Regions from separate parts of the Paenibacillus sp. FSL R7-269 genome, predicted to be linked through region 3. Evidence: riboswitches for the same ligand, from Rfam matches in the RefSeq annotation. Region 3 holds a riboswitch; each other region holds the start of a gene.
What was found. A riboswitch is a leader RNA that binds a small molecule or an ion and turns the genes downstream of it on or off. The one in region 3 is predicted to bind thiamine pyrophosphate.
Positions count from the first base shown of each region.

Region 1: linked by a shared signal. The riboswitch ahead of C162_RS32635 (ABC transporter substrate-binding protein) and the one ahead of C162_RS11175 (ABC transporter ATP-binding protein) in region 3 are both predicted to bind thiamine pyrophosphate.
Region 2: linked by a shared signal. The riboswitch ahead of thiC (phosphomethylpyrimidine synthase ThiC) and the one ahead of C162_RS11175 (ABC transporter ATP-binding protein) in region 3 are both predicted to bind thiamine pyrophosphate.
Region 4: linked by a shared signal. The riboswitch ahead of C162_RS17265 (thiamine phosphate synthase) and the one ahead of C162_RS11175 (ABC transporter ATP-binding protein) in region 3 are both predicted to bind thiamine pyrophosphate.

Region 1 covers NZ_ASPS01000144.1:8,109-15,811, reverse strand. The annotation lists gene C162_RS32665 (sensor histidine kinase) at 1-379, opposite strand, end outside; gene C162_RS32660 (response regulator transcription factor) at 376-1,062, opposite strand; gene C162_RS32655 (EAL domain-containing protein) at 1,151-2,185, opposite strand; gene C162_RS32650 (pyridoxamine 5'-phosphate oxidase family protein) at 2,394-2,813, opposite strand; gene C162_RS32645 (MFS transporter) at 2,973-4,151, shown strand; gene C162_RS32640 (hypothetical protein) at 4,200-5,651, shown strand; TPP riboswitch at 5,724-5,834, shown strand; gene C162_RS32635 (ABC transporter substrate-binding protein) at 5,984-7,057, shown strand; gene C162_RS32630 (thiamine-binding protein) at 7,110-7,403, shown strand; gene C162_RS32625 (ABC transporter permease) at 7,400-7,703, shown strand, end outside.
Region 2 covers NZ_ASPS01000001.1:19,501-27,203, forward strand. The annotation lists gene C162_RS00135 (tetratricopeptide repeat protein) at 1-518, shown strand, start outside; gene trxB (thioredoxin-disulfide reductase) at 565-1,518, shown strand; TPP riboswitch at 1,568-1,674, shown strand; gene thiC (phosphomethylpyrimidine synthase ThiC) at 1,826-3,520, shown strand; gene C162_RS00150 (DUF1858 domain-containing protein) at 3,689-3,916, shown strand; gene C162_RS00155 (DUF438 domain-containing protein) at 3,931-5,193, shown strand; gene C162_RS00160 (ROK family glucokinase) at 5,469-6,419, shown strand; gene rapZ (RNase adapter RapZ) at 6,465-7,364, shown strand; gene C162_RS00170 (gluconeogenesis factor YvcK family protein) at 7,422-7,703, shown strand, end outside.
Region 3 covers NZ_ASPS01000021.1:122,049-129,751, reverse strand. The annotation lists gene thiE (thiamine phosphate synthase) at 1-511, opposite strand, end outside; gene thiD (bifunctional hydroxymethylpyrimidine kinase/phosphomethylpyrimidine kinase) at 508-1,335, opposite strand; gene thiM (hydroxyethylthiazole kinase) at 1,363-2,160, opposite strand; gene C162_RS11185 (ABC transporter substrate-binding protein) at 2,185-3,276, opposite strand; gene C162_RS11180 (ABC transporter permease) at 3,273-4,049, opposite strand; gene C162_RS11175 (ABC transporter ATP-binding protein) at 4,030-4,800, opposite strand; TPP riboswitch at 4,933-5,035, opposite strand; gene C162_RS34305 (TetR/AcrR family transcriptional regulator) at 5,102-5,758, opposite strand; gene C162_RS11165 (DHA2 family efflux MFS transporter permease subunit) at 5,941-7,461, shown strand.
Region 4 covers NZ_ASPS01000035.1:6,272-13,974, forward strand. The annotation lists gene C162_RS17245 (S-layer homology domain-containing protein) at 1-1,059, shown strand, start outside; gene C162_RS17250 (GNAT family N-acetyltransferase) at 1,138-1,665, opposite strand; gene C162_RS17255 (amidohydrolase family protein) at 1,681-2,844, opposite strand; gene C162_RS17260 (SDR family oxidoreductase) at 3,136-4,008, shown strand; TPP riboswitch at 4,163-4,265, shown strand; gene C162_RS17265 (thiamine phosphate synthase) at 4,395-5,018, shown strand; gene thiS (sulfur carrier protein ThiS) at 5,058-5,261, shown strand; gene C162_RS17275 (thiazole synthase) at 5,292-6,056, shown strand; gene thiH (2-iminoacetate synthase ThiH) at 6,086-7,207, shown strand; gene yfbR (5'-deoxynucleotidase) at 7,686-7,703, opposite strand, start outside.

The DNA of each region.
Region 1 (7,703 bases), on a different contig from region 3:
CCGGAGCCTCTCCCGTCAAAAGCAGCGGCGGTCCTGAAAGCTCTCTAACCAGCTGTGTTTCCCCCGCAGGATCGACCCAGAATATTCTCGCCAGCGGATAGGCTTCGCTTAAGGCCGACAACCGCCGGGTGATATCTGCAGGAGACTGGTCAAGGAGCTTGCGGGCCTCCTCATGCCACATAATCTCCAGCTTATCTATACTGGAATACTGCTCATACTCCTTAGGTGGACTAGTATGAGTAAGCCCCCCGAAGATACTGTACACAGCAATCGTCAGCGGAATAACAACGGGCACGAACAGCAGTGCAGCTACAATAATCAGCAGATAACGAAAAAGCAGCGAACGGTGCAGCAGCTGGAAACGCCCTGTCCCCTTCACCCTCTCACCCGGTAGCCGATCCCCCGGACCGTCTCAATAATCTCCGGCGCTGCAGGATCAAGCTCCAGCTTCTCGCGCAGATAACGGATATGTACCATCAGTGTCTTGTCGCCTTCGATATAGCTCTCCCCCCAGACCGCCTCATAGATCTGCTCCTTGGTTAGAATCTGGCCCAAATGCCGCAGCAGATAAGAGAAGATCTGGAACTGCTTGCCGGTAAGCATAATCTCCCGTCCGGTCGCAGCTTCCGTGACCACACTGCTTCCCGGTCTGACAACCAGATGCTTAAGCGTGAGCTGGGCGGGCGCAGCAGCACCGCTTCTTCTCAGCAGCACCTCTATTCTCGCCGCCAGCTCATCGGGATGAAATGGCTTGGTCAGATAATCATCGGCGAAGTCCAGCCCCTGAAGCTTATCGTCAATGGAGGTGCGCGCCGAGAGCATCAGAACCGGCAGCTCCGGATACGCCCGCTTCAGCCGCTGGCCGACGGTGAAGCCATCCAGCCCCGGCAGCATCACATCCAGAATCGCAAGCTGGCAGCCCTCTGCGGCTTCAAGCGCCCCGTCCCCGCTCTCCAGCCAGCGCACAGCATATTCCCGTTCCCGCAGATCAGCCGCCAAGGCACTGCCGATCTCCCGGTCATCTTCTACGTACAATAGGGTTACACTCACGTTGTTCTCCATCCTTTCTTCCTTCCAAATGGCATCACAAATTCCCGGATACCAGCAGTCTTGAGGTCTGCCTGCATCCGGGGAGGTTCATACTTGCTGTTCAGGCCATAATTCCGAACCGTCCCGGCGGCTTATCCTCCGGCAGCCCGAACAGATAGCCTTGTCCCAGATCCATGCCCAGATCACGGCAGACCAGGAATTCCTCACGGCGTTCAATGCCTTCGGCCAGCAGGCTTGCACCGAATTCTCCGGCCCTGGAGATAATCTCCCCAAGCATCCGCTGCTTCCCTTCATCCCGGTCACAGAAGCTGATTAGACTGCGGTCAACCTTGACATAATCCGGCTGGAGACTGGACATCAGTTCAATGGTCGAATAGCCCGCGCCCACATCATCCAGCGCAACCCGCATCCCCTGCTGGCGGTATTCGGCGAAGATGGCTCGCAGATGCGGAATATCGCTGATCTGCTCCGTCTCCACAACTTCAAATACATAATCCTCCGGGTCCTGGTCCAGCCTGCGGATCGCCTCGAAGGTATGCGTAAGACAATACTTGGGATTATAAATAGAAGAGGGCAGGAAGTTAATGAACCGCTTGATGCCCTTGGGCAGCAGCCTGCTGCTGGTCTCTATCGCCGAGATCCGGGCGGCCCGGTCCAGGAAGGAGTGAAACCCTGTACGGCGGGCAATCTCAAATAGCTCATAGGGCTGAAAGTAACTGCCCTGGGCCAGCGGCCGCAGCAGAAATTCAAAACCGACAATCTCCTCGCTGAAATTCACAATCGGCTGCATATGGCTACAGAAATCATGGCTCATAATGATGGATACCAGATTCTCATTAGCGAAGCGGACCTTCAGCTGCTCAAAGGTCAGCCACCGGTCCGGGGCCGCAGAGGCACCTTTACTCTTAACGCATACGGTTAAGGTATCCGCTATGTCCTTAGCCGCCACCAGTATTTCAATAAGCTTCAACAGCTCTTCCTTACGATGATATGGAATGATACAGGTCTTGCTTGTCTGATAAACTTCATAACCGGCATTTCGGATGGCAGCAGCCAGCGGAGCTGAGCAGGGGCGGAGCTTCAACTCCCCTTGATCCTCTATCGGGTCGATGTCAGCACAATCAACACAGTTCATGGCAATCCCCTCCGCCTCATGATGTCGATAACCTGAGGCCATTATAGCATGATTCCTCCGGCACAATCCGGAAAGAAGCAGCAGAAAGAGCCTCTTTTGAACCATGAAGGTCCATAAGAGGCTCGGGTTGCCAGACTATATAGTGCTCAGGCTTTGGCAGAACTCACCCGTTACCGGACACGGCCATCCTTTTACCGGAGACACCCGCTTAAGACTGCCATACCCCATGCTCGCCGTTCTTGCCCATATATTCAATCCGTGAAGGTGACAGCTCAAGAATGACATAATCGGGATCATCCGGTCCCTTGAACCATTTCTCCAGGGACTCATTCCATACCTTAGAGCGCAAGCTATCATCCTTCGTCACAGCAACCGTAGCTTCAATCTCCAGTACTTCCTTGCCGCCGCCCTGTTCATAACCAAGCAGCAGACAAGCATTCGGATTATCCTGAAGCTCTTCTACCTTATGAGTCTTGCGGCTCGTTGCGAGATAGATGGACAGCCCGTCATGAAATACCGCCATGTATCGCACCTTAGGCTTGTTACCGGCCTCAATCGTGCCGAAGGAACCGAACCTGTTCTCGTCCAGCACCTGTATGATTGTTTTCTCCAGCTCTTTGTTGTCCATTGACGTCACAGCTCCCTTCAAATTCATGTGAATATAAGTTTATATATTCACGTCCGCGGTTTGGATTTATGATTAACCTGTGCCTAATATAGTGTACCCTTCCCGTTCATTCTGAATCCCGCCATCTGCTCATAAATTGATTCATAAGGAGTCTTATCCTTGAAAAAACTAATCTGGATCGGCTGTCTCTCCTATTTCGTAATCGGCCTTGCCCATGTCGTCCTGGGCTCCATTCTGCCAGTGCTGCTCCAGCATTATGACCGCAGCTACAGTGCAGGGGGCGAGCTGATCTTCAGCCAATTCGCGGGCTTCCTGGCCGGCGTACTGGTCTCGCCGCTGCTGAACCGGCGGTTCGGCAAGCGCGGCGGCATTATGATTGCCACCGGCCTGCTGCTGTGCGCCGAGATTGCTTATGCCTTCCTCCCGCCCTGGGGCTGGATGTACGTAATTGCCGTAGCCGCAGGGTTCGGCTTCGGGATGATCGAAGCCGTCATCGGCACGATTATTATAGCCGCAGTCACCGAAGGAACAGCAGTTGCCATGAGCCGGCTGGAGGTGCTGTTCGGTGTCGGGGCGCTGCTCATGCCGCTGGCGGCCAGTCCGCTGATTGCCGCAGGGCAGTGGCGGCTGGCCTTCCTGATCGTTGCAGCCTTCTCCCTCCTCTCGCTGCTCTTCTGGGCGAAGAGCAGATTCGGCCCGCTGGACAGCGCGCTGGATGAGCGGCCTGCCCGCCCTGACCGCGCTGCGGCAGCGGGAACCGCCAGAAGATTATCCTTGCCCTACAAAGGCAAGCAGTGGGTCGTGCTTGGCTTGTTCATTCTGTTCTTCTTCCTCTATGTAGGCACCGAGATGAGCCTGGTGAATTTCATGCCGGCGATCTTCATCGCGAAGCTGGGCATGAGCGAGGCCACGGCTGCGCTCACGGTGACCTTCTTCTGGCTTGCTATGTCGGCAGGCAGACTGTTCGCCGGTGTCATTGCCGAGAAGATTTCCTACCGTATCTATGTGCTCGTCAGCTGCTTTGCCGCTTTGCTGCTGCTTATCATTTTCCCGTTCGCCGGTCACCGGCTTGCCGCCTTTGCGATCATTCTGCTGCTTGGCCTGTTCATGTCCGGCATCTTCTCGATCGCGCTGGTCTTCTCCAGCAAGCTCCTGCCCGGCGCAGAAGAATCGACGCCCAGCATTATGATCGCCTCCGGCGGAATTGGCGGCGCGGTGCTGCCGCTGCTGACCGGCTGGTCCATGGATCATCTGCAGATCGCCCAGACCTCGGGACTTTTGGCCGCTTTTGCCGCACTGTTATTCGTGCTGAGCGTGACAGCCTGGAGAATCGGGTAATTATAGCTGACAAGGTCCATATTCTGTGAATAAGGATGGAACCCACACATGGCTGAACTGCATTCTGAGCCCACTCTGCATACCGCCTTGCTGCAATTCATTTTCCCCTTTTCAATTAAGGCGGAAGTCGATCAAGAGCTGATTGAGAGTCTGCAGGAGGATGGATTTACGCGTTTTTTTCTGGAGAACAAGGAACTGGAGCATGCTTATTACGGGGAGAATCACTGTGTATCCCATGAGAAAATGGAGCGAAGCTATCTTCCGTTTGCCGCCCATGTCTTGTTTCCGCGTGAGAAGGACAAGGATTCCTTTCGCCGCTTTTCCCGGGCCAATGATCTGCTGTGCGGGCTGCAAATGCCCTTTCGGACGGTTCCCTTCCGCGTGCTCTCGACCGATGTGTTCCTCTGCCCGTTCGAGCTGGGCTTCCTGACGGTAAGAGTGGCTATTGAGGAGGAGAACCTCCCCTTCAGCATGGTGCTGGAATTCGCCGACCGGTTCCGCAATCTGGAGGATGTCAGTGTTCAGGATGAGCATACTTTCATTCATTGTCATAAGAAGTCTTTTGCCCGGGTGGAGGATTTCGTGTTCAGGCATCTGGCAGCGGGGCTTGAGCCGTATCTCGATCCTGCGGAGACGAATGGCAATTATTTCGAGACCCTGCCCTTCTTCGTCGATGAACGGATGCTGGTGCAGGCCTTCTACGGCGTTAATCTCCAGGAGGATGAGGAAGAGATCAGTGTTGAAATGCTCTACCGGGCCTCCCAGGTGGACGGTCTGAACATTGACGGCACCCCCTACATGAGTGCGAGTGATCCGGACTATATCAAGCAGTACACCCGGGAGCATTGCTATAGCCGCTGGGGGCCGGACACCTATTATATGACCAATGAGCAGACCTTCTGCTGCGTGAGCCGGGCTACGCCTGCGATTGCCGCAGGCCTGATCAGCCAGATGTACGGCGAGTATTATTACGGAATGCTGCTGAGTATTTTTCATAAAATCGTACTGCTGAAGCTCGCCAACCTCCACTCCCGACTGCGCATCAACCACGATAACGACGAGATCGAGAATCTGATCTTCCTGATCAACAAATTCTCGGCCAAATTCTACTTCCTGGAGCTGATTTCGCAGTCGCAGGGGCGTGAGATTTTTTTTCAGCTGCGTAAGGTGTATGGCAATGATGCCTTGTTCGATGAGGTGAAAATGACCCTGAATGACCTATTCCAGTATCAGGACAAATTCCAGGCCAAACGGCGGGATACGCTCCTGATGGTGCTCACGGTATTTACGGTCATCAGCGGAATCTACGGGATGAATCAGGTAATCGAGGATCTGAAGGGCCAGATCGACTGGAGCAAAATGCTGGAGTACTCCGCGTTCGAGTATCTCGCTCTGTTCCTGACCTTCTCGGGGATCACCGTCAGTGTCGGCTTAACGCTGAGAGAGCTCTGGAACGGTATCCGCAGCCGCCGCAAGAAGCGGCATTATACGAGGGATTAAGATACAGAGGGTGGACAACGGCGAAGCTGCCGTCTATAATACACCGTAAGAACATAGCAATACCCGTGAACTTTATAGAACCAGGGGTGCTGGAATTGGCCGGCTGAGATTGTATCCCACAAGATACTGACCCTTATACCTGATCTGGATAATGCCAGCGTAGGAATCTTCATTCGGCACAGTGCCTTAAGCAGTACTGAAGCTGAAGTCCCCTCACGCAAGTCACTGGCGTCCCGATCATCGGGACGCTTTTTTGATTCTAAGGATGTACAGGAATAAGGTTTCTGTAAGCTCTGAAGACTAGGGGTTGCTGGAAGGAGAGAGAAAGAGAAATGGGAGTCAAAAAAACAGTCACACTACTGCTCAGCTCCATGCTGCTGCTCACTGTAGCGGGATGTGGCGGCGGGAACAACAGCGGGAATGCGGGAGCCAGCGCCCCTGCTGCCGGGAACAGCACGGCTGCACCTGATGCAACCGCAGCCGCACCCACGGATGCACCTAAGGTGCTGACCCCGGTCAAGATTGCCCTGGACTGGACGCCGAACACCAATCATACCGGCCTGTATGCCGCCAAGGAGCTGGGCTATTACGCGGAGGAAGGTCTTGACGTGCAGATTGTACAGCCTGGCGCTGCCGGATCTGATACGATGGTCACTTCCGGTGAAGCCCAGTTCGGCATCAGTGCCCAAGAGGCGCTGACCCTGGCCCGTCTGCAGGATGTACCGCTGGTGTCGATCGCTGCAATCATTCAGCATAATACCTCCGGTTTCGCGGCTCCGAAGGACCGCAACATTAAGACGCCGAAGGATTTCGAAGGCAAAACCTACGGAGGCTGGGGCTCCCCTGCGGAGCAGGCTGCCATGAAAGCCATCATGGACCCCGAAGGCGGGGATGTCTCCAAGGTGAAGCTGGTGAATATCGGTGAAGCGGACTTTTTCACAGCCGTGAAGCGGGATATTGACTTCGCCTGGATCTTCTATGCCTGGACCGGCGTAGAAGCCGAGCTGCGCGGGGAGCCGCTGGATATGCTGTATCTGAAGGATTACGCTCCGCAGCTCGATTACTACACCCCGGTGCTGACCACCAGCGAGAAGGAGATCGCCGAGCATCCTGAAGTGGTGAAGGCCTTCCTTAAGGCTACGTCCAAGGGATATCAGTACGCTATCGATAACCCGGAAGAAGCCGCGACGGTCCTGTCGGATGCTGTACCTGATCTGGACCCCAAGCTGGTGCTGGCCAGCCAGAAATGGCTTAGCCCGAAATACAAGGACGACGCCCCGCGCTGGGGTGAGCAGAAGCTTGAGATCTGGAAGAATTACGCCGACTGGATGTACGGCCTGAAGCTGCTGGATAAGCCGCTGGATGCGGAGAGTACGTTTACGAATGAATTTTTGCCGGAATCATAATGAACCCGCATGGCGGGAATCTTATACTTAACTTGGAGAGGAAGGATTCATCATGGCTAATACATTGCTGAGCATTCAGGTCATTCCGAAGACACCGAACAACGAGGATTCTATCCCATACGTGGACAAGGCCATTGAGGTCATTCAGAAGTCAGGCGTGAAGCATCAGGTGAATCCGCTGGAGACCACGATGGAAGGTGAGCTGTCCGATCTGTTGGATATTGTGCGTGACATGCATGAGGCGCTGATCGCTTCCGGCAGTCCGAGTGTGATCTCACAGATCAAGATCGCCCATAATCCGGGCGGCATCAGCATGGATAAGCTGACGGAGAAATACCGGCCGTGAGAAGCACCTGGAAGCTAGTGTGGCCGCCCCTTGTGGCGGTCCTCTTTTTTGTCGGGATATGGCAGCTATCGGTCATGGTGTTCGACATCCCGGCTTACCAGCTGCCCAGCCCTGCGGATATCGCGCGTGAGTCGAAGAACAACGCCTCCGGGATCTGGGAGCACACCGCTGCTACGCTGCGGCTGACCCTGATCGGCTTCCCTGTCGGCACAGGCATTGGCCTGCTCACCGCCTTGCTGCTGCATCTGCTGCCCTGGCTCAAGAGAGCGCTCTATCCGCTCCTGATCCTCAGCCAGAATG
Region 2 (7,703 bases), on a different contig from region 3:
AGGCGCTGCGCTGCTGGAGACAGGCAGCCAAGCTGGACCCAGCTTCCGCTGTCCCTGCGTTCTTCCTGTCCCAGCTCCAGCAGGCCCGTGCAGAAGGACATCCTATGCCTACTGTCAGCTATAATTATCAGCTGCCCTTCCAGGAGCAGCTGAAGCAGTGGAAGGGCAATACAGGCAGGTTCACTGAAGAAGTGCGGAATAATCCGCTGCTGCGCGCCTCGTTCTTCTGGGCGCTGCGCTACGGCGATTCCGCTACGAAGCTCCAGGTGACCGAGGCGCTTCGCTGGATTGAGGACGAGGAGATGTCAGAGGTGCTGCGCGGAGTTCTGGAGCAGGAGCCGCTGCAGGAGGACCGCCTGCAGGAGGCAGCATTGTTCAGCCTCCAGCGGCTGATCGGGGAGAACCTGAATGAAGCCGGCAGCTCGCCGGGTGAAGAGCAGGAGCCTGCGGCTGCTCCCGGACCCAAGGGGATACTGCCCGGAACCGGCGGCTTAACGCCGTCCACTACCCGTATTTGAAGCAATTGCTGTTGTAAGAACATCTACTTGTAAGGAGGCCAATGTAATGTACAAAACGATTGTAATCGGAACAGGCCCGGCCGGGCTGACTGCTGCCATTTATCTGGCGCGTGCGAACCTGAGCCCGCTGGTAATTGAAGGCTTGCAGCCTGGGGGACAACTGACAACGACAACAGAAGTGGAGAACTTTCCAGGCTTCCCTGAAGGGATTCTGGGTCCGGACCTGATGGACAATATGCGCAAGCAGGCAGAACGCTTCGGCGCTGAATTCAAGAACGGCTGGGTGGAGTCGGTGGACTTCTCACAGCGTCCGTTCAAGGTAACAGTGGACGGAATGGGTGTACTGGAAGCGGAGTCAGTCATTATTTCAACCGGGGCCTCTGCAAGATATCTGGGCATCCCGGGCGAGCAGGAGAATGTGGGCCGTGGGGTCAGCACCTGTGCGACCTGTGACGGCTTCTTTTTCCGTAATAAAAAGATTGTCGTCGTCGGCGGAGGTGACTCTGCCATGGAGGAAGCCAGCTTCCTGACCCGTTTTGCTTCCAGCGTAACGCTGGTTCACCGCCGTCCCGAGCTGCGGGCCTCGAAGATCATGCAGGACCGGGCGCGTGACAACAGCAAGGTAACCTGGGCCTTGAACCGCACACCGGTAGAAGTAACGGTAGGAGAGACCGGAGTGAAGGGTCTTACGGTGCTTAATAATGAGACAGGTCTGACAGAGCTGGTAGAGGCAGACGGTGTGTTCGTAGCGATTGGACACACACCGAACACAGCCTTCTTGGGCGGGCAGATCAATACGGATGCTAATGGCTATATCGTGGTGAATCCGGGTACCACCGAGACCAACATCCCGGGTGTATTCGCCTGCGGCGATGTGCAGGACACCCGTTACCGCCAAGCGATATCGGCAGCGGGAACCGGCTGTATGGCCGCTATGGATGCCGAGAAGTTCCTGGAAGGCACAATTGTGCACGACTGGAGCGAATCGCTGGACAAATAACGGGTTTACAACAATTACCCGCACAGGTAAAATGTACTTAATTAGATAAGATACCCACTAGGGGAGCCTGAATAGGCTGAGACGGGAAAATTGAATTTCCGGACCCTTGAACCTGATCTGGATCATACCAGCGTAGGAAAGTGGAGTCGGACCTTTTTTGAGTACAGTCTTATTTGGCTGTTTCTTTAATAAAGCCGCTCCAGGTGGAGCGGCTTTTTGACTTGCAGGAATCTATAGATTCTTCAGCTCAATCTGCTGCGTGACCTCTTATCTGATGAGTGTACAGAGCGAAGAGGAGGAGATTGAAATGACAGGAATGGGTAAAAACGAAGAGGTGGATCTTTCCGGATTCCCCGCAAGCCGTAAAGTGTATGTGGAGGGCTCACGCCCGGATATCCAAGTTCCGATGCGTGAGATCAGCCTTAGCAGAACCGAAGGCGTTGCCGGGGAAGAGGAGAATGCTCCGCTGCGTGTCTATGACACAAGCGGTATTTACACGGATGCCGCGGAAGAGACTGACATTCGGAGGGGGCTGCCGCCGCACCGTTCAAGCTGGATTGCGGAGCGTGGCGATTCGGAGGAATACACCGGAAGAGCCGTCCAGCCGGAGGATAACGGAATCCGCAGACAAGGGGCTGCCGCCGAAGCTTGTCCAGGACTGCGCAGGAATCCCCAGCGGGCCTATACAGGCGGTAATGTAACTCAACTACATTATGCAAGGCAAGGGATTATAACGCCGGAAATGGAGTATATTGCGATCCGCGAGAATACCCGGCCGGAGTTCGTACGGGATGAAGTGGCAGCGGGCCGTGCCATTATCCCGGCCAATATAAATCACCCGGAGAGTGAGCCGATGATTATCGGCCGTAGCTTCCTGGTGAAGATCAATGCGAACATCGGAAATTCTGCGGTCACTTCTTCTATAGAAGAGGAAGTGGAGAAGATGCGGTGGGCGACCCGCTGGGGGGCTGACACCATTATGGATCTCTCCACCGGTTCCAAGATCCATACCACCCGGGAGTGGATTATCCGCAATTCTCCTGTGCCGGTCGGTACAGTGCCCTTATACCAGGCGCTGGAGAAGGTGAACGGCATTGCCGAGGACTTAACCTGGGAGCTCTATCGTGACACGTTGATTGAACAGGCGGAGCAGGGAGTGGATTACTTCACCATTCATGCAGGGGTGCTGCGGCGCTATATTCCGCTGACTGCCCGGAGAATGACTGGCATCGTATCCCGGGGCGGATCGATTATGGCCGCCTGGTGCCTGGCTCATCAGCAGGAGAACTTCCTGTACACACACTTCGAAGATATATGTGAGATTATGAAGACGTATGATGTGGCCTTCTCACTTGGGGATGGCCTGCGTCCCGGCTCAATCGCCGACGCCAATGACGAAGCTCAGTTCGCCGAGCTGGAGACGCTGGGAGAACTGACCCTACTAGCCTGGAAGCACGATGTTCAGGTCATGGTTGAAGGTCCGGGGCATGTGCCGCTGCACAAGATTAAGGAGAATATGGACAAGCAGCTTGAGATTTGCCGGGAAGCTCCTTTCTATACGCTTGGGCCGCTGACTACGGATATTGCACCCGGCTATGATCACATCACTTCGGCCATCGGAGCCGCGATGATCGGGGGGCTCGGCACGGCGATGCTGTGTTACGTTACCCCTAAGGAGCATTTAGGCCTGCCTGACAAGAATGATGTGCGCGAAGGCGTCATTACCTACAAAATTGCTGCACATGCTGCAGACCTTGCCAAGGGACATCCGGGAGCGCAGGACCGTGACGATGCGCTGTCCAAGGCGCGGTTCGAGTTCCGCTGGCGCGACCAGTTCCATCTTTCCCTCGACCCGGAAAGAGCGCTCGCGTATCATGACGAGACCCTGCCGGCGGAGGGGGCGAAGCAGGCGCATTTCTGTTCGATGTGTGGTCCTAAGTTCTGCAGCATGTGGATTTCGCATGATATCCGTAATTCCCATAGATGGAGCAAATCACTCTAACTTAGCTGCTAATACAGCGGAATCGTAACATTCTCAGGCTATCTCCCAAGCTGAAAGGCTTGCGGGGATAGTCTTTTTATAGTTAGTGATTACAATCACAATTCACCTCTGTACCCTATGCTAAGCTATTGCCTGAGAAGAATTCTCATTAGTGAGGTGTGCAAAAGGATGAGCAAAGCGTTGAAGCTGGATGAATCGGTCTTTGAGCTGGTAACTAGGCACCCGGAAATTGTTGAGATCATGGTGGAGCTGGGTTTTCGTGATATTGCAAAGCCTGGAATGCTGCAGACTGCAGGACGATTCATGACCCTGTCCAAAGGAATGAAATTAAAGAAAATAGAGCTAGAAACCGTTCGGCTGGCCTTTCAGCAGCATGGTTTCGAGATTATAGAATAGAAGGAGAGATTACGATGAGCGAACTGATTAATAACCGCGAGGTCGATATTCCGGAACAGACACGCCGCCAGGCTATGCTGAGAGAGATCATCAAGGAGCTGCATGCGGGCAAAAGCGTGGAGGAGGTTAAGGCACGATTTGAAGAGGCGGTAGGCGATGTTACGGTGGAGGAAATCTCCGCCATGGAGCACTCCCTAATGACCGAGGAAGGCATTCCGGTAGAGGAAGTACAGCGCCTCTGCTCCGTGCATACGGCGATTTTCAAAGGCTCGATTGAACAAATTCACCGTTCTTCTAAGCCCGAGGAGCAGCCCGGTCATCCCGTGCATACGTTCAAGCTGGAGAACCGCGAGATCGAGCGTCTGGTCAACTTCCGGCTGGAGCTGCATGCGGATAAGTTCAAGAAGAACGCCAGCGATGAGATTATTTTCAAACTGCTGGAGGACCTGAGTCTGCTGCTGGATCTCGACAAGCACTACAGCCGCAAGGAGAATCTCCTGTTCCCTTACCTGGAGAAGTACGGTATATACGGTCCTACGAAGGTAATGTGGGGAGTCGATGACGGAATCCGCAATATGATCAAGGAAGCCAAGAAGGCGCTTAGCGCCTATAACGGGGACAGCGGGCAGATTACAGCCGCACTTGAAGAGATTATTAAGGAAGTCAATGAAATGATCTTCAAGGAAGAGAATATTCTGCTACCGATGGCGCTGGATAAGCTGACTGAGGATGAGTGGGTCAAAATCGCCCGCGAAAGCGATGAAATCGGCTTCTGCCTGACTGCGCCGGATCAGGAATGGGTACCGGAACGTGCGGCGGAGCCTGAGGGCGCTGATGTTCCGGCGGAAGAAGGGGAAGGTCTGTCCCCCCAGGGCTTCATCCGGTTCGAGACCGGGCTGTTGTCGCTCCACCAGCTTGAGACGCTGATGAATCATCTGCCGGTGGATCTCACCTTTATCGATGAGAACGATGTCGTCCGCTACTTCTCGCATGGCAAGGAACGGATCTTCGCCCGGACGAAGGCTGTCATCGGCCGCACCGTGCAGAACTGCCATCCGCCGCAAAGCGTGCATGTTGTTGAGAAGCTGCTGGCGGATTTCAAGGCCGGAGTGAAGGATGCTGAGGATTTCTGGATTAACATCAAGGATAAATTCATCTATATCCGTTATTTCGCCGTGCGGGATGCAGACGGCCGTTATATGGGGACGCTGGAATTCACCCAGAATATCGCACCGATCCGTGCCCTTGAGGGCCAGAAGCGGATTTTGTCGGAATAGCAGTAATACGTCCGGTGCCTTACAATAGAAGAGAATGAACGGACTTTCTTGCCTGCCTGGTGAGAAAGTCTTTTTGTTAAAAAATAAGAATTTATATGTTTTGGGGTTATGTTATGCGGGTTGCCGCCGGGCTGAAGCTGCCAGTGAGCGTTCCGGCCAGCTTCCTCAAGCCCATTGCCCCGGGTGTATCGCCTTTCCTTGACCGCAGGGGAGGCTTCTATTATAGTGGGTACGTAGGATTAACTATTTTAGCATAGAAAAAGGTGGCTTGTAACATGTCTGAACATATCTACGTTGGCGTGGATTTAGGTGGTACCACGATTAAGGTTGGAATCTGTAATGCCGAGGGAAGCCTGCTGCACACTTACGAAGGTCCGACAGGGACTGCGGATGGCGTCGATGCTGTCATCGATAATATCGAGAAGTATGTACGCCAGATTGTGGAGGACTCTCCGTACTCCTGGGACCAGTTGGCTGGTGTGGGTGCGGGACTGGCCGGATTTACGAATATTCGTGAAGGTATCATCATCCTTGCGCCCAACATAGGATTTAGAGATGTGCCGATCCGCTCCATTCTGGAGGGTCGTCTGAACAAGCCAGTCAAAATAGACAATGATGCTAACGTGGCTGCACTGGGCGAAGCCTGGAGCGGTGCAGGGCGCGGCATAGAGAATTGTGTCTGCTATACGCTCGGTACGGGTGTCGGCGGCGGTATTATTATTAATGGTAAGGTGTATCAGGGCTTTGCCGGTCTTGCCGGCGAGCTGGGACATATCTCTGTGGTGCCCGATCTGGAAGCGATCCAGTGCGGCTGCGGGAACATGGGCTGTTTGGAAACCGTTTCCTCAGCGACAGGCATTATCCGCATGGCGAATGATGCTGTAGCACGCGGGGACCGGACCTCCTTGTCCACCGTTGAAAAAATCGCTGCGAAGGAAGTATTCGATGCCGCTAAGGCAGGCGATGAGGCTGCGCTGCGTATTGTGAACCGGGCGGCCTTCTACCTGGGCAAATCGATGGCTTCCGTTGCAGCGGTTCTGAACCCAGAAGTATTCATCGTCGGTGGCGGAGTCTCCAAGGCAGGCGATATTCTGTTCGATGAAGTCCGCCGGGTGTTCGCTAAGCTGGCGCCTGCCCCTCTGCAGACCGGTGTTACGATTGTACCTGCAGCACTTGGCAATGATGCCGGTATTATTGGTGCAGCAGGGCTGCTGCTGCGTTCTTAAAAGACTGGAATTATTCATATACTAATTATAGGGAGGGATGCTGTAATGACTGACCTCGAGCAAACCCTGCCCGCCCATGCCACCCTGATTATCATTACAGGCATGTCGGGTGCGGGCAAGACGATTGCCGTGCAGAGCCTGGAGGATCTGGGGTTCTTCTGCGTGGACAATCTACCGCCTGTGCTAATCCCGAAATTCGCTGAGCTGATTGAGCAGTCCAAAGGTAAAATCGCCAAGGTCGCGCTGGTCATCGACCTCAGGGGGCGGGAATTCTTCACCGCCTTGTCGGAGTCTTTGGCCTATATCAAGGACGAGTCAACGATCGGGTGTGAGATCCTTTTCCTGGATGCCACAGATTCAGTGCTTGTACAGCGTTACAAGGAGAGCCGGAGGCATCATCCGCTTGCTCCCAAGGGCATGCCGCTGGACGGCATCCGCATGGAGCGCCAGATGCTGGAGGAACTGAAGAATTCAGCTACTCTGTGTCTGGATACCAGCAGCATGAAGCCGGTGCAGCTCAAAGAAAAAATAGTGTCACGCTTCTCCCACCTCGGGAAAAGCACCCTCTCGGTTAACATTACTTCGTTTGGATTCAAGTATGGAATTCCGATTGATGCTGACCTGGTGTTCGACGTCCGCTTCCTGCCTAATCCACATTATGTGGATCAGCTGCGGCCTAAGACAGGCCAAGACAACGAGGTGTACGACTATGTAATGAAATGGCCTGAAACGCAAGAATTTCTGACCAAGCTGCTAGATATGCTTCAATTCCTTATTCCGCAATACCGCAAGGAAGGCAAATCCCAGATTATTATCGGCATCGGCTGTACAGGCGGCAAACACCGCTCGGTAGCCATCGCCGAATACCTGGGCAAAATGCTGGGAGTTAGCGAGACGGAAGCGGTAGCAGTCAGCCATCGGGACTCCGAACGCGACCGGCATTGATGAGAGAAGGGATGATTAGTGGCTGAAGAACAAGGACAGCGTCCGAAGATCGTCGTGATGGGCGGCGGGACCGGACTCTCCGTGATGCTCCGGGGGCTGAAAGAGAAGCCGCTGGATATCACGGCGATCGTAACTGTCGCAGATGACGGGGGAAGCTCCGGGATTCTGCGCAGTGAGCTGCAGATGCCGCCGCCCGGGGATATCCGCAACGTACTTACAGCTATGGCTGACGTTGAGCCTCTGATGGCGCAGATTATGAAGTACCGCTTCAGCAGCGGAGAAGGCTTAGCCGGACATAGCCTGGGCAATTTGATTCTGGCTGCACTGACCGACATCTCT
Region 3 (7,703 bases):
CGGGAATGGTCAGGCCGCTTCGTCTTAGCTCTTCAATGACAGTAGTTCCCCGGACGGCCTGGGCATCATCCTTGGAAGTAGTAGGATAGACAGGTCCGACTCCGAGATAATCGGCTCCGTCCGCGATGGCCTGCCGGGCTTCCGTTAGATTATGCGCGGAGACTCCGATGATCTTATGCTCACCGAGCTGCTCACGGATCAGCCGGGCAGGCAGGTCATCCTGGCCGACATGAATACCATCGGCATTAAGCGCTGCGGCAAGCTCCAGATCATCATTCACGATGAACGGGATGTTATAGGCCCGGCATATCTGCCGGAGTTGTTGGCCTAGACGGAGCAGAGCGGCACCTTTAAGCGCAGAGGGACCCTTTTCCCGAAACTGGAACAGAGTAATGCCCCCATCGGCAGCAGCTGTTAAAGTGTCCTCCGGCGAGCGGCGGCAGTTCACACTGCCCATAATGAAGTACAGCTTCAGCAGTCTGCGCATATCCTCGCTGTCAATCCGTGTCATAACGTTATCCCCCTTGATCTCATCCTGTTCCCGTAAGCAAAATGATTCGTCGGCCCCTGCCCGGCCCCGATGTTCAGGCTATCCTCAATCGCCGCTTGAATAAAGGCCTTGGCGGTCTGGACAGCTTCTGGCATGGAGTGGCCCAGCGCAAGACCTGCCGTCACCGCAGCTGAGAAGGTGCAGCCGGTTCCATGAGTATGCCTCGTCGCAATCCGCGGGCTGGACATATACTGGAATTCCCGTCCGTCATAGAGCAGATCCACCGCCTCATCTCCTGACGGGTCATGTCCGCCTTTCAAGATAATATACTCAGGTCCCATCTGATGCAGCAGTCTTGCTGCTTTCTCCCGGTCTTCCCGGCCGTGAATCTTCATTCCCGTCAGCATCTCTGCTTCAGGAAGATTGGGGGTGATGGCAAGCGAGAGAGGAAGCAGGCTTGTAATTAGCGCCTTCACTGCCTCCTGGAGCAGCAGCTGTGAGCCGCCCTTGGCAATCATGACCGGATCGATCACCAGCTTCTGCTGCCAGCCGTACTGCTGCACTTTACTGGCAACGACGCGGATAATGTCACTGCTGAACAGCATCCCTGTCTTAATCGCATCCGGCGGCAGATCACTGCCGATCGAATCCAGCTGGGCTGCAACGGTCTCCGGCTCCATCGGATAGACTCCCTGGACACCTAGTGTATTCTGGGCGGTGAGTGCAGTAAGTGCAGACATGCCGTACACTCCCAGCTCCTGAAAAGTCTTCAAATCCGCCTGAATCCCGGCCCCGCCGCCGCTGTCGGAGCCGGCAATGGTCAACGCTTTGCGTATGCTAGTCATCTTGTTCTCTCCTTTGCGGTGTGCGTTTTAGGCTTCGAGCAGCTTCAGCCGTGAGCGGCTGCTGTATTGCTCCGGGGTCACCAGTGACAATTGATTCAGGAACAAGGTCTGGAAGCTGCCGGGACCTTGGGCTTCAGCCTCCTCAGCAGCAAGCTCTGCTGCCACGCCGTAGAAGGAGAGGGCCTCGGCAGCCGCCTTAAGTACCTCCCCGCCGCTTACGGCAAGGAATGCACCCACCACAGCACTTAGCAGACAGCCGGTTCCGGTTACCCGGGTCAGGATGGAGTGCCCGTTGCTGGCAATGTAAGTGCGCTTTCCGTCCGTAATGATGTCTTCCTTGCCGGTGATAATCACGACGCAGTTCAGCTTCTGCGCCGCTTTAACGGCTAGAGCGACTACATCGCCTTCGCCTGCTCCGGCATCCACGCCTTTGCTTGCCCAGCTCTCCCCGGCCACATTGGCAACCTCGGCCACATTGCCGCGCAGCGCAGTAAGCTGAAGCTCACTCAGCAGCTTAGCCGTAACGTCCGTGCGGTAGGCGGTAGCCCCGGCTCCAACGGGATCAAGCACTAGCGGCACATGGTGACTGTTCGCAGCCTTTCCAGCCTCGATCATGGAAGCAATGGCGGCTTCATTCAGTGTGCCGATGTTCAGTACAACCGCCCCGGACATGGCGGCTACATCCGCTACTTCTTCAATGGCATCGGCCATGAACGGCGAGGCTCCCAGAGCCAGCAGCCCGTTCGCTGTGAAGTTAGCGACTACGATATTCGTGATATTATGCACCAGCGGGTTCGACTGGCGTACTTTGGACAGATAAGACATATGAATTCCTCCTGAAGGTATAATTTAGAAATTAATAAAAGCATTCTTAACATCCACTTCCTGCGCCAGCAGTCCGTTCTCGCTCAGCCATTGGTTAACTTTCTCCCATGTAGCCTCATCCTGATAGCCGAAGGGCTGGGAGTCAGCATCCATCAGTGGCAGCAGGATCTCCAGACTGCGCTGTTCAATCGCTTCATCCAGCGTCGCGGTGTCCTCCTGATGGGCAAGCAGCAGCTTCAGTGCTTCATCCGGGTGATCGGCTACATACTGCTGGCCTTTTCTGATGGCATCCACGAATTTCTGATAAAAGCCCTGCGAATCCTGCAGTCCCTGCTCACTGGCGGCCAGTACCAGCTCATAATAATCCGGGACCCCGTAATCTACGGGATTGAAGGAGCGGACCGGATGGCCTTGCTGCTCCAGAATCAGCTGCTCATGATTGATGAACCCGCCCATAATTCCATCCACCCGTCCGGTGGAGAGAGCAGGAATCAGATCAAAGCCGACATCCACCAGCTTGAGGGATGAAGGGTCCCCGCCGTCGCTTTTCACCATCGTCTTCAGCATCGCTTCATATAACGGAACGGAGGAATATCCGGCTTGCTTGCCTGACAGCTCTCCCGGGCGGGTAATGCCGCTGTCTGCGGATACCATGAGATGATTCAGCGGGTGGCGCACCAGCGCAGCGATCGACTTGACTGGAATCTGCTCGCCCCGTGCCATCAGCACCTGCGGCTGATAACTGAGTGCCAGATCTACCTTCCCCGCAGCAACAAGCTTCAGCGCATCATTGGTATCGGCCGGCATCTGAATCTCAACCTCAAGGCCCTCCTCCGCGAAATAACCTTCAGCCTCTGCCGCATACAAAAAGGAGTGGACAGCATTGGGATACCAGTCGAGCATAATCGTCAGCTTATGGGCTGCGCCTTCAGCTCCAGTCCCGGCCCCAGCCTCAGAAGTGGCAGTAGTACCAGTTGAAGAGCCGGAGGCCGCGGGACTATTCGTATTGGCGCAGCCTGCCAGTACAGGCAGCATACAGAGGAGCAATGCGGACAGCAGCATGGCTGGCCTTGAAATTGCATTGTGCAGATAACGGGTATAGCGGATAGTAGTCATGAATAACGTCCTCTTTTCTTCAAAATAATCTTCTCCAGCGCGGCGACTGCCAGAAACAGCAGGATACCGAGTACGGATAATAAGACAACAGCAGCGAACATCTTGGCGCTCTGCAGATTCCCTGCCATTCTGCGGCTGAAATAGCCCAGCCCTTGGCTGCCCCCAAGCCATTCCCCAATCGTTGCACCGATCACACAGTACACAGCCGACAGCTTCAGTCCGGAGAAAAAAGAAGGCAAGGCCAGCGGAACGCCCACCTTCCCGAGAATCTGCCAACGGTTCGCGCCGTACGTAAGCAGCAGCTCCCGGTAGGCGTCCGTGTTCTTAGACAAGCCGTCATAGGTGCCGATGACCACCGGGAAGAAAGCGGTCAGGAAGACAACGGCGACCTTGCTCCACAAGGTGTAGCCGAACCACATGATGAACAGAGGCGAGAGGGCGATCAGCGGAACCGTCTGGCTGATAATCAGCAGCGGGTACAGCGCCTTGGCCAGCGGACTGAACAGGTGCATGGCGATGCCCAGCAGGCTGCCGCAGACCACAGAAATTGCGAAGCCTGTGAGCACCTCAAGCAGTGTAGCAGGCAGATGTACCGCGAATAACAAGCGGCGTTCCTCCAGCACAGCCATGCAGATCGCAGACGGAGCCGGAAGGATGAAGGGAGGAACCAGGCCCAGCCGGGCTACTGACTCCCAGACCGCAAACGCCAGCAGGGCGAGCAGGGCCGCCGGACCGTAATGCTGGAGCAATCTTCTAAGAGCGGCGGTTCTCATATAACTTCAGCTCCAATTCCTGGCGCAGGGCGGCGAACTGCGGTTCATAGTGCAGACTGTGATGACGCGGACGAGGGAGACCGGCTGAGAATTCCTGTATCCCGCCGTCCTCTCGGCCAGTCATTAGATAGATTCTGTCACTGAGCAAGAGCGCCTCCTCCAAGTCATGGGTGATGAATAGCACCGTCTTGTCTAGCTCCGCCCATAACTCCAGCAGCCAACGCTGCAGCGAACGCTTCGTAATGGCATCGAGCGCCCCGAACGGCTCATCGAGCAGCAGCAGGTCATTCCCGGCCGCCACAGTGCGGAGGACCGCCACACGTTGGCGCATCCCGCCGGACAGCTCCTGCGGATAAGCCCCTTCGGTCTCGTCAAGGCCGAAACGGTGTAGCAGGGTACGGATCTCGGCAATAGCGGCTGCTTTGGGACGGCTGCGCTTAAGCTCCCAGGGCAACAGACAATTGTCCAATACGGTGCGCCAAGGCAGGAGGAGATCCTGCTGCGGCATGTAGGCCACGCTACCCAGTCTTTTCGCTGCTGTTGCTGAATCAGCTCCGTTAAGCGTGATCCTGCCGCTGCCCGGCTCCAGCAGACCGGCGATGATTTTGAACAAAGTGCTTTTGCCGCATCCGCTTCCGCCTACGATAGAAATGAATTCGCCGCGCTTCACATCCATGGATAGCCCTGAGAATACGGGTGTCCGGGACGAACCGGTCCCGAAGACATAGGACAGATTGCTAATATTGATCATAAGACTATGTACGAAGCCTCCTTGGAATTGGTATAGATACTGTACGGAGCACAAAAAAGCCCCATTCATTCCCGGAGGCAATGAATGGGGCGGAAGGTACAGTCAGCTGAGGCCCTGTGACGGGAACCACTGATACATTCTGCTCCACTTCCCTCCGCTGGTATGATCCAGATCAGGTTCAAAGGGTCCGGAGCTTAAGCTCCGTCTCAGTCGGCCGACTCCCCTAGTGAATAATGTTGCTATTGAATTCGTAATTGCTACTTAATATACCACAAATTCCCCTCTTGTAAAGGGCAGGCGGTCAGCGCTTCGCCAGACCGGTCACGAACAAAGTGACGATGCCTCGGGAGATGTCCAGCTTGGAGGCGTGGTGCCGCTTCTGCTCATACAGGTACAGATCGGGACTGAGGACAGAGATTAGGGCTGTGGCTGCAAAGGCCGGATCAATGTCAATAATCTCACCACCTGCCGCAGCGCGCTCTAGCAGCTCTGTCATCATCACCCCCAGCCGCTGAAAAAAAGGATGCTCAAACTGGGTCAGCTGCTTCTTGCCGGTGAACTCGGCTTTGATCATATTCAACAGCTCGGCATATTGTTCAATGAAATCGGCAATCTGCTCAATGCTGCTCTGCAGCTGAGCGAGCGCCGGGGCTTCACCGGCACTGGCAGCGACCTGCTGCTCCAGCCCGGACAGGAATTGATCTGCGCTGCCCTTCAGCAGGGCAGAACAGATCTCACCCTTGTCCGTAAAACGGCGGTACAGGGAGCCTTGCCCTATGCCTGCCCGCTTGGCAATGCTGTACATGCTGACCGCCTCGAGTCCGCTCTCGGTGAACAACTGGCGGGCAGCTTCAAGAATCCGCTGGACATAAGGATCGGCGGACACGGGCGGAGCGGATTCTATGGCTTGCGGAGCTGACGGATGGAGCTGCGCAGCATCGGTGTCTGGCTTGTTCATGAGAACCCCTTTCAGAAATAAATCAGTGATTTACAGAAAAATAAATAAAAGAATTGACACCACGGACAATTGTCCGTAGACTATGAATTGCACTAACGGACAGTTGTCCGTTCACTCATTATATAGAACAATCTGCCCGCAGGTCAATGTAGAACGCGGACAGCTTTAGGAGGAGAAGAGACATGGATCAGACCTTGAAGCAGGAAGCCGATTTCCGGCTGTCCAGTATTCTGGTTCCGCTGCTGGCTATTATTGCAGGAGTATTTATGGTTGTGCTGGACAGTACGGCGATGAATGTAACTTTGTCCAGGCTGGTGGTGGATTTCAAGACGGATCTGCATACGCTGCAGTGGGTAGTTACCGGATATATGCTGGCTCAAGCTTCAGTTATTCCGCTGTCAGGCTGGCTGTCTGACCGGTTCGGAGCCAAGACAGTCTTCCTGACGGCGGTTATTGTGTTCACGATAGGCTCGATTCTGTGCGCTACACCAAGCAGCGCCGAATGGCTGATTGTTTTCCGGGTCATTCAGGGACTGGGCGGCGGCTGTGTGCTCCCTGTCGGGATGGCCTATGTGTACAGACTGGCTCCCAAAAGCAAGGTTGGCGTAGTCATGGGCATTATGGGCATTCCCGTCCTGTTCGCACCGGCTATTGGTCCGGTATTGTCGGGCTGGCTGGTTGAATATCATTCCTGGCGCTGGATCTTCCTCATTAATATTCCGATTGGCATCATTGCTGTGCTGATTGGCCTGCGCAAGCTGCCGAATGCTGCGAAGAACAGCGTGCCCGGCATGGATAAGCTAGGTATGGTTCTTGGCCCGCTGGCCTTTGCTTCGTTAACCTACGGGGTTAGCCAGGGCGCGCAGAGCTGGACCTCTGAGAAAACGCTGATCGGATTGCTGCTGGGCGCTGTGGCGCTAATCGCTTTTATCATCGCAGAGCTGCGCTCCAAGACACCGCTGCTGGAGCTGCGGATTCTGAAATCCGTAGATTTCACGACAGGAATCATCGTGCAGTGGATTGCCCAATTCGGCTTATATGGCGCGTTATTCCTGCTCCCGCAATTTCTGCAGCAGGCCCGCGGCTTCGGCGCATTTGATACCGGTCTGACGCTGCTGCCGCAAGCGATCGCTTCCGGGCTGATGATGCCGATTGCCGGGATACTGTTCGACCGGATCGGTGTGCGCTGGCTTGTGGTCTGCGGTCTCAGTCTGGTCTCCGGCGCGTTATTCCAGTATTCGCATGTAGATCTTACCACACAGAGCCGGGACCTGATCCTTCCGCTGATCATGTGCGGGGCAGGAATGGGCATGATGATGATGCCAATGAACACGCATCTGCTCAATAAGGCACCCAGCCATCTGGTGAACCGGGTAACCTCGCTGACGAACTCGATGCAGCAGGTAATTACTTCGCTGGCCGTCTCGACGCTGGTTACGATTCTGACCGCAAGAACAACTGCGCGCGGCATAGAGATGCAGGAAGCGGCGGCAGCTGCCGGGAAAAGTACCGCAGGCGCTTCACAGCAAGCGTTGCTGCTGGCTAAGCAAACCGTATTATCGCAGGGCTTCGCAGATACGTTCCACATTATGATGTTTGTCGCGCTTGGCGGTGCGGTCCTTGGACTGCTGCTGCGCCGGGGCCGCCATTCCGGAACTGAACGTTCTAAGGAACAGGCAGCACCAGAAATCATGCACGTATAGTAATGCCCATATAGAAGCAGAGCTTATGTAGTCCATAGAGCAGCGATTCTCCTTTTCTCGGAGAGTCGCTTTTTGTATTGATTTCTCTTCTGGATATCCTGATGCAGGAACAGAAATTGGGGCAAGCTAAGCTATTGAAAATCAATACAATACAAATCCGATGAATATAATCGGAAAAAGTTGTTGACGCAGGTAACACCCCGGTGTTACGATTCTTTTTGCCGGTAAACACGGTGCTTGCA
Region 4 (7,703 bases), on a different contig from region 3:
GAATTTATCGCGTTAATGAACAGGTTGGCCGGGCTAACGGCGGAGAGCAAGGGGAAGGCTGATTTCAGCGATCTGCCTAAGACGGACTGGGCATACGAAGAAATCTCTAAAGCACTCGAAGCGGGCATCATCAAGGGTTACGGAGGCACGATTCGTCCGGGCGATCCCGTTCTGCGCCAGGAGGCGGCGATTATGGTGAGCAGAATGCTGTATTATGAGACGGGGAGCACGGAGGTATTATCCCGGTTCAGCGATAAGGATCAGATTGCAGGCTGGAGCCAAGCCGATGTCGCTGCTATGATTAACGCCGGAGGAATGAGGGGATACCCGGACGGACGGTTTGCTCCAAAACAAGCGATGACCCGGGCCGAAGCGATTGCACTGCTGGATTACTACAACGTCACAAGCGGCGGCTTGCAGAGTGTAAATATCAGCCGTTCTGAGGGGCTGGGAAGCTTTGAGCCGGGAGCCATCAAATACTATAACAATGTCACCGTATCCGGCTATGATGTGCTGCTGCAGAATCTTAAGATATTTGGAGACCTGGTCTTGGAAGAGGGAATTGGCAACGGAGAGGTGGACTTGGACAGTGTTGAAGTGTTGGGCAAGGTCATCATACAGGGAAGCGGAGATCCCTCAGTGCAGCTCAAGAACACAACCTTGAACCAAGTGATTGTGCAGAAGAAGAGTGGAACTGCCCGCCTGGTAACTGAAGGTGCAACATCGGTGAAGACGGTGTCGGTACAATCTAGTGTGATTCTGGAGGAGGGGGAGGGTACCGGAGCCGGGTTCACAGATATTGATCTGCCATCCGGCATTGCAGCCGGGCTCGTAGTGACACTTAATGGCAATTTCGGAGACGTGAACATTGAAGCCGATGGCCCCAACCTCCACCTGCAAAAAGGCTCCATACGCACGGTCAAGACCGCTGCCTCTGCATCAGGACTTAAGATGGAGCTGGATGGAGGGACAACGGTTACTCAGGCTATTCTGAATACATCAACGAAGGTTACGGGAGCAGGCAGGGTTCTGGATGTAATCGTAAAAGAAGATGAATAGAATTCTGAATGAAGGGCTGCTCTCTTCTAAGGGGCGTTGTGAATAGCATTAGGATCAGCATTGCTGCTCTGCATAGATCTATATCCCGTTACGCCCCAGGTACTCCCGGTCCAGCATTGCATAAAAGTATTGGTTGACCCACTGGTTGTTCCAGTGTATTTCTTCCCGGAATACGCCTTCGCGGACCATGCCTAACCTGTCCAGCACCTGGATGGATGAGGTATTGTATTCATTGCACATAGCCACGACTCTGTGGGCCTTCCATTCTTCAAAAGCAAGCTTCAAGGCCAGCTGCGCTGCTTCAGTGCAGTAGCCTTGCCCCCGGTATTCAGGGAAAAGGCTGTAGCCCAGCTCCCAGCTCTCGCGCTCTTTTACATACCAGTGTATATGCACTTCCCCTACAGGGGTTGCTTCCGGGGAGGCGAGCCGGATCACGAATTGTTTGTGCCAATCGCTATGGATTCGTTCCTCCACAGTCTTCCGGACTGCCTCCTTGTCGGTTGGAATCATATCCTCGAAGGGCCAGAGCGAGTTGTTAGTTTCCAGATCTGTGATGAAATCGATATCGTCCGGGGTGACAGGAGATAGTATGATTCTTGCATTCATTTTGTAAACCTCCTGTTAGTATGACTTCGATACGATCTTGCCGTCTTTCATTACCCAGTTGACCTGACGCAGGTTGTTAATATCCGCCAGCGGATCTCCCCCGACGACCAACAGATCGGCCCTCTTGCCTGTCTCAATGGTACCGAGTTCATGATCCAGCCTACAGATCTTGGCACCGGATGAAGTGGCGGCCATAATAATCTGCATCGGGGAGAGGCCGGCTTGGCCTAACAGCTGGATCTCCTTCCACGGCATACCGGCTCTGTACCACGGAGGAGCTTCTTCGATAAAATCATCCCCCAGTCCAATCTCCCCGCCTGCCTGAATAAATCTCCGGACATTATCCAGCCCTTGCTCCAGCAGCGGCGCACCGAATTTGTCCTGGAACATCTGGAGTACGGTGAGCGTGGGGACGATACGGATGCTCACGCTCACCATTTGCCGGATCAGTTGATCGTCCAGCCGGTCGTAGACCATATGCGCAGCATCACTGATCCCTGCATCCACCAGAATCTGAAGATTGCGTGCACTTGTAACATGAGCAGATACGTAAGCGCCCATGCTTCGGGCCTCCTGGCAGATCGCTTCGAGAATCTCCTGATTCAGCTGGGGGAGTCCGGCGGTGGCGGAATCGTAGCCGTCTTCCAGCGCTGTTTTGATGAAATGTATTCCTTGTCCCAAGACTTCACGGACCTTAAGCCGCGCCTCATCCGCACTCCCTACCCCGATAGGCTCCTGACCACCGTAACCGCCTGGAGCAGTGAATACCTTGCCGGATGTAAGAATTCTGGGAAAAGCACCGCTCTCCAATTGCTGCGTCTGAGTGACTACATCGTCAATCGATGCTGCCGTAGTCATTCCTTCATCGCGGATCGTAGTCATTCCTTCTGCAAGGCACGCGGCCAAATATTCCGTATGATATCCGTGCAGCGGCTTATTCTGTATGTACTTGAAGCTGGTATGGGCATGGGTGTGAATAAACCCCGGCACAATGAACAGACCCTCTAGGTCGATCACTGTTGTTGCGGAGTCATACCCGGTTCTCCCGTGAATATTACTATGTTGTGTTATGGTGCCGAAGCGGCCATTAACAATCTCAATGCTTGTATGATGCAGCGGCGGCCGTCCGGTTCCATCGATTACAGTTCCGTTCGTCAGCAAGATGCGCTCATTCCCCATGATAGTAGCGTCCCTTCAGTTAAAGGTAGTTGTCGTTCCTCACAAAGTATAGGACATTCCCCCTGGCGGATATAGATAATATTCTTTTTGGAAACGTTCGTTGCTTACCGGACTATCGTTCCGCTATAGGTGCCGGTGAATGAAGATTGGCTGTTTGGGCGGCTGCCAGGTGTGGTAAGTAACATAACGTACAGCCAAGCAGGCACACTGCCTGATGCATAAACACCAGACCTTAAGCCATGCTAACATGATCAATCAACATTACTGTGGATAGCGAAAGGAGAATGGATTATGCCAGACACTAACAAACAACCTGTTAAAACCCTGCCGCCGCAGGTACAGGATCAACGCCCCGGAATTGAGAGTGAGATGAACCCGCTCCCGGAGTTTGAGACACCGGCGTACAAGGCAGCAGGCAAGCTGCTGGGCAAGGCCGCGCTCATTACGGGAGGCGATAGCGGGATCGGGCGTGCGGTTGCCGTTCATTTTGCCAAGGAGGGCGCGGATGTGGTAATCTCCTATTTGAACGAGCATGAGGATGCGGAAGAGACCAAGCGCCAGGTGGAACAAGAGGGCAGAAAATGCATTCTGATCGCCGGGGACATCGGGGACGAATGCTTCTGTCAAAGCCTGATTCGTCAAACCGTTGAAGGACTCGGTAAGCTCGACATCCTGATCAACAATGCGGCGGAGCAGCATCCGCAGGACCATATTGAGGACATCTCAGCGGAGCAGCTGGAGCGTACGTTCCGGACGAATATTTTCTCCATGTTCTATCTGACCAAAGCAGCCATGCCTCATCTTACAAAAGGCTCTACGATCATTAACACCACCTCCATCACGGCGTATCGCGGCAGCCCGCAGCTGCTGGACTATTCGTCCACCAAGGGAGCGATTCTCAGCTTCACCCGTTCGCTGTCGATGAATCTGGCCGATAAGGGCATCCGCGTGAATGCGGTAGCGCCCGGACCAATCTGGACCCCGCTGATTCCGTCCACCTTTGACGCGAAGAAGGTCAGTGAGTTCGGCGGCACCCAGCCGATGAAGCGCCCGGGACAGCCTGAAGAGCTGGCACCGGCTTATGTATACCTGGCCTCGGACGATTCCTCCTATGTGAGCGGACAGGTGATGCATGTGAACGGCGGCGAGGTTGTCAACGGATAAGAAGCAGCGTGACCATACTAATACACTATTTGCTTAGCAAATGTGGAGAAGCCAGCCGGGAGGCTGGCTTTTGTGAGACGAGAGACGAGGCAGGTATAGCCCTGACAGGAATAATATGCTAATATACAAAAAGCAAGGCCAAACAATAGCATAGAACGATCACTAGGGGTGCCGCAAGGCTGAGACGGGCGTAGTTGTCCGGACCCTTTGAACCTGATCTGGTTTATACCAGCGTAGGGAAGTGGAGAACGAATATTGCAGCGGGGGTACACGGTGAGTACCGGTATTCCAGCTTCTATTCCAGACTGCTTCCTTTACGGGGAGCGGTCTTTTTTGTGTTGTGTTGTGGTGTAGATTGAGCTGGAACAGACAGGAGGAGAAGGGTATTGTACGAGATTCATGCGGTCTCGGACGGGCGGCTGCAGCCTGAAGCGCTGGCTGAATGGGCCGTGGCGGTGCATTCTATGGTGGATTATATCCATCTCCGGGAAAAAGCCATGTCCGCCCGGGAACTGCTGGCGGCAGCGCAGCAGATGCTTCAGGCCGGGGTGCCGCCTTCGAAGCTGGTCATTAATGACCGGATCGATGTTGCCCTGGCCGCCGGGGCAGGAGGTGTACAGTTAGCCTGGCATAGCCTTCCGCCAGCCGCAGTACGCGGCCTTGCACCGGGCCTGCGGATCGGCAGATCGGTACACTCGCCGGAAGTGGCGGCGGAGGCTGGAAGGCAGGGAGCAGACTTCTGCCTCTACGGGCATGTGTTCCCTACGGCTTGCAAGCCCGGACAGCAGGCACGGGGACTGGAGCAGCTGGCAGAGGCTGTCCGCTGGTGCCGCATACCGCTGATTGCGCTCGGAGGGATTACCCCGGGCAATGCCGGAGCGGTGCTGGCCCAAGGGGCGGCTGGCATTGCTGTCATGTCGGGAATCTGCGGAGCTCCAGACCCGATGGGAGCGGCCTTGGCCTACAGGGAAGCGGTTCACAGGGCGGCAGAGCAGTCTTGTAATGCATGATATGGATCAAGTAGAGGGCACAGCAGGAGGTGAACAGGCATGATTGTGACCGTTAACGGGATGCCACAGAGGTTCGAAGAGAGCTGCCGGACACTGGCGGATCTGCTGGCCCGGCCTGAGTGGGCCGGTAAGCTGGTGATTGTCGAGCTGAACGGTGAGCTTGCCGGCAGAGAGGCTTACGGAGACACACTGCTCAGCGAAGGGGACCGGGTGGAGCTGGTTCATTTTGTAGGCGGAGGCTAAACACGAAGACTTACCCCAGGAGGCGTTAATATGCAAGATCCATTGATGATTGGCGGAGTGACTCTAACCAGCAGACTGTTCATTGGCACCGGAAAATACAGCCGTAACACCCTCATTCCCAAGGTGATTACGCGATCAGGCTCACAGGTCATTACCGTTGCCCTGCGCCGGGTGGACCCGGAGAGCAGTGACAATATTGTCAGCCATATTCCTTCCCATATGACCTTACTGCCTAATACCTCTGGTGCGCGCACCGCAGAGGAAGCAGTACGGATTGCCCGGCTGGCGAGATCGGCGGGACTGGGGAACTGGGTGAAGATTGAGGTCATCAACGACCAGAAATATTTGCTGCCGGATAACATGGAGACCATCCGGGCGACCGAGATCCTTGCAGCAGAGGGCTTCGTGGTGCTTCCGTACATGAGTCCTGATCTGTCCGCCGCTCTGCGGCTGAAGGCAGCGGGGGCCGCAGCCGTAATGCCGCTGGGAGCGCCGATCGGGTCCAACCGCGGGCTGCAGACCAAGGAGCTGATCCGGATTCTGATCTCCGAGATGGATCTGCCGGTGATCGTGGATGCCGGAATCGGCAGACCATCCGAGGCGGCTGAGGCGATGGAGATGGGGGCCGCAGCGGTCCTGCTTAATACAGCGATTGCTACCGCCTCAGATCCGCTGCTGATGGCAGAAGCTTTTCGTGAAGCGGTATCCGCAGGGCGCAAAGCTTATCTCGCCGGACTGGGGCCTGTGGAGGAGACGGCGGCAGCCTCTTCACCGTTGACCGGGTTCTTGGCCTGACAGATGGATTAGGGAGGAGAGGAACGGCTATGAGCTTTTATGAGACGATGACCCGGTTGGAACAGCTTCCTTACGGGACGCTATGGAGCCGGTATACGGCAGAGGATGTGAAGCGCGCGCTTCGTGCAGAGCAGGTGGATGAAGAAGGGCTAATGGCCTTGTTGTCACCGGCAGCGGAGCCTTATCTGGAGGAGATGGCGCAGAAGGCGCACCGGTTAACGCGTACGCATTTCGGCCATGTGATGCAGCTGTTTACCCCGATGTATCTTGCAGATTTTTGCGTGAATCACTGCACGTATTGCAGCTTCAGTTCTATGTATGATTTTCCGCGCAAAAAACTGACGCTGGAGGAGGTCGCCCGGGAAGCAGAGACCATCGCAGCCACGGGCCTGCGCCACATTCTGATCCTGACCGGAGAATCCCGGAGGGATAGTCCGGCCGGTTATGTGAGGGACTGCGTGAATGTGCTGCGCCGCTATTTTTCCTCCGTCAGCATTGAAGTGAATCCGCTCTCGACAGCTGAATATGCAGAACTCAGAGAAGCCGGCGTGGACGGCTTAACGCTCTATCAGGAGGTCTACCACCAGGAGACTTATCGTGCGCTGCATGTAAAAGGACCCAAACGCGTCTACCGCAACCGGCTGGATGCTCCCGAACGGGGCTGTCAAGCTGGCTTTCGTTCAATAAATATCGGAGCCTTGCTCGGCATGTACGAATGGCGCCAGGAGGCGCTGGCAACGGCCCTGCACGCGAGGTATCTGCAGGACAAGTACCCGGAATGCGAAATCGGCCTGTCTACTCCCAGATTCCGGCCTTACTTAGGCGAATTCAACCCCGCAAGCGATGTTACCGACCGTGCGCTGGTGCAGATCATCCTGGCGTACCGCCTATTCCTGCCGCGCTCCGGCATCTCACTGTCCACACGCGAGCCTGCCGCTCTGCGCGATCATCTGGTCCAGCTCGGCATCACGAAGATGTCCGCAGGGGTATCCACCGAAGTGGGCGGACATTCCCTCGAAGGGGGCACCCCGCAGTTTGAAATATCGGACAACCGTAGCGTGGCTGAGATGGCCGAGATGCTGCGCTCGCAAAGACTCCAGCCGGTATTCAAGGACTGGGATATCCTGTCCGAGCCGCTTGGCTTGAGGTAGGCAAGCTGATTTGGCTTAGCTTGATGTGACCAAACTGGATGTCACTTAAACTGATCAGGCTAACCAAGCAACTTGAACAGACTAACCGAAGCAAGCTAAACTGACCAGACTAACCGTGCTTAACTTATCTGACCAGACTAACCGTGCTTAACGTAACCTGACCATACGCAAATAACCCGCTCATGGCGGGTTATTTGTATTGTATAAGCGTTGTAGGCTACGCGTGCTGACTTCTCCTTCTACCACTAAGGCGTGTGGGCCCGATGTATGCGAAAAACTGAGCACAATCGCAATGTGCCGTAGCAATGCTACATGGACTGAATGTGCGCTCCTCAGGGCTGACACTGGACGCGGTCAGAATGCAGTCAGATGGATAAATGAGCTTCTGCTTAAGAGCGGTATAAGGTATTCGCATTGTTCACACGTTAGTGTTCCAGCCAACGCTGGGAGCCAACGCTATGCGAATGCCGTACTCTATTTACTCTATAGGTTCGGG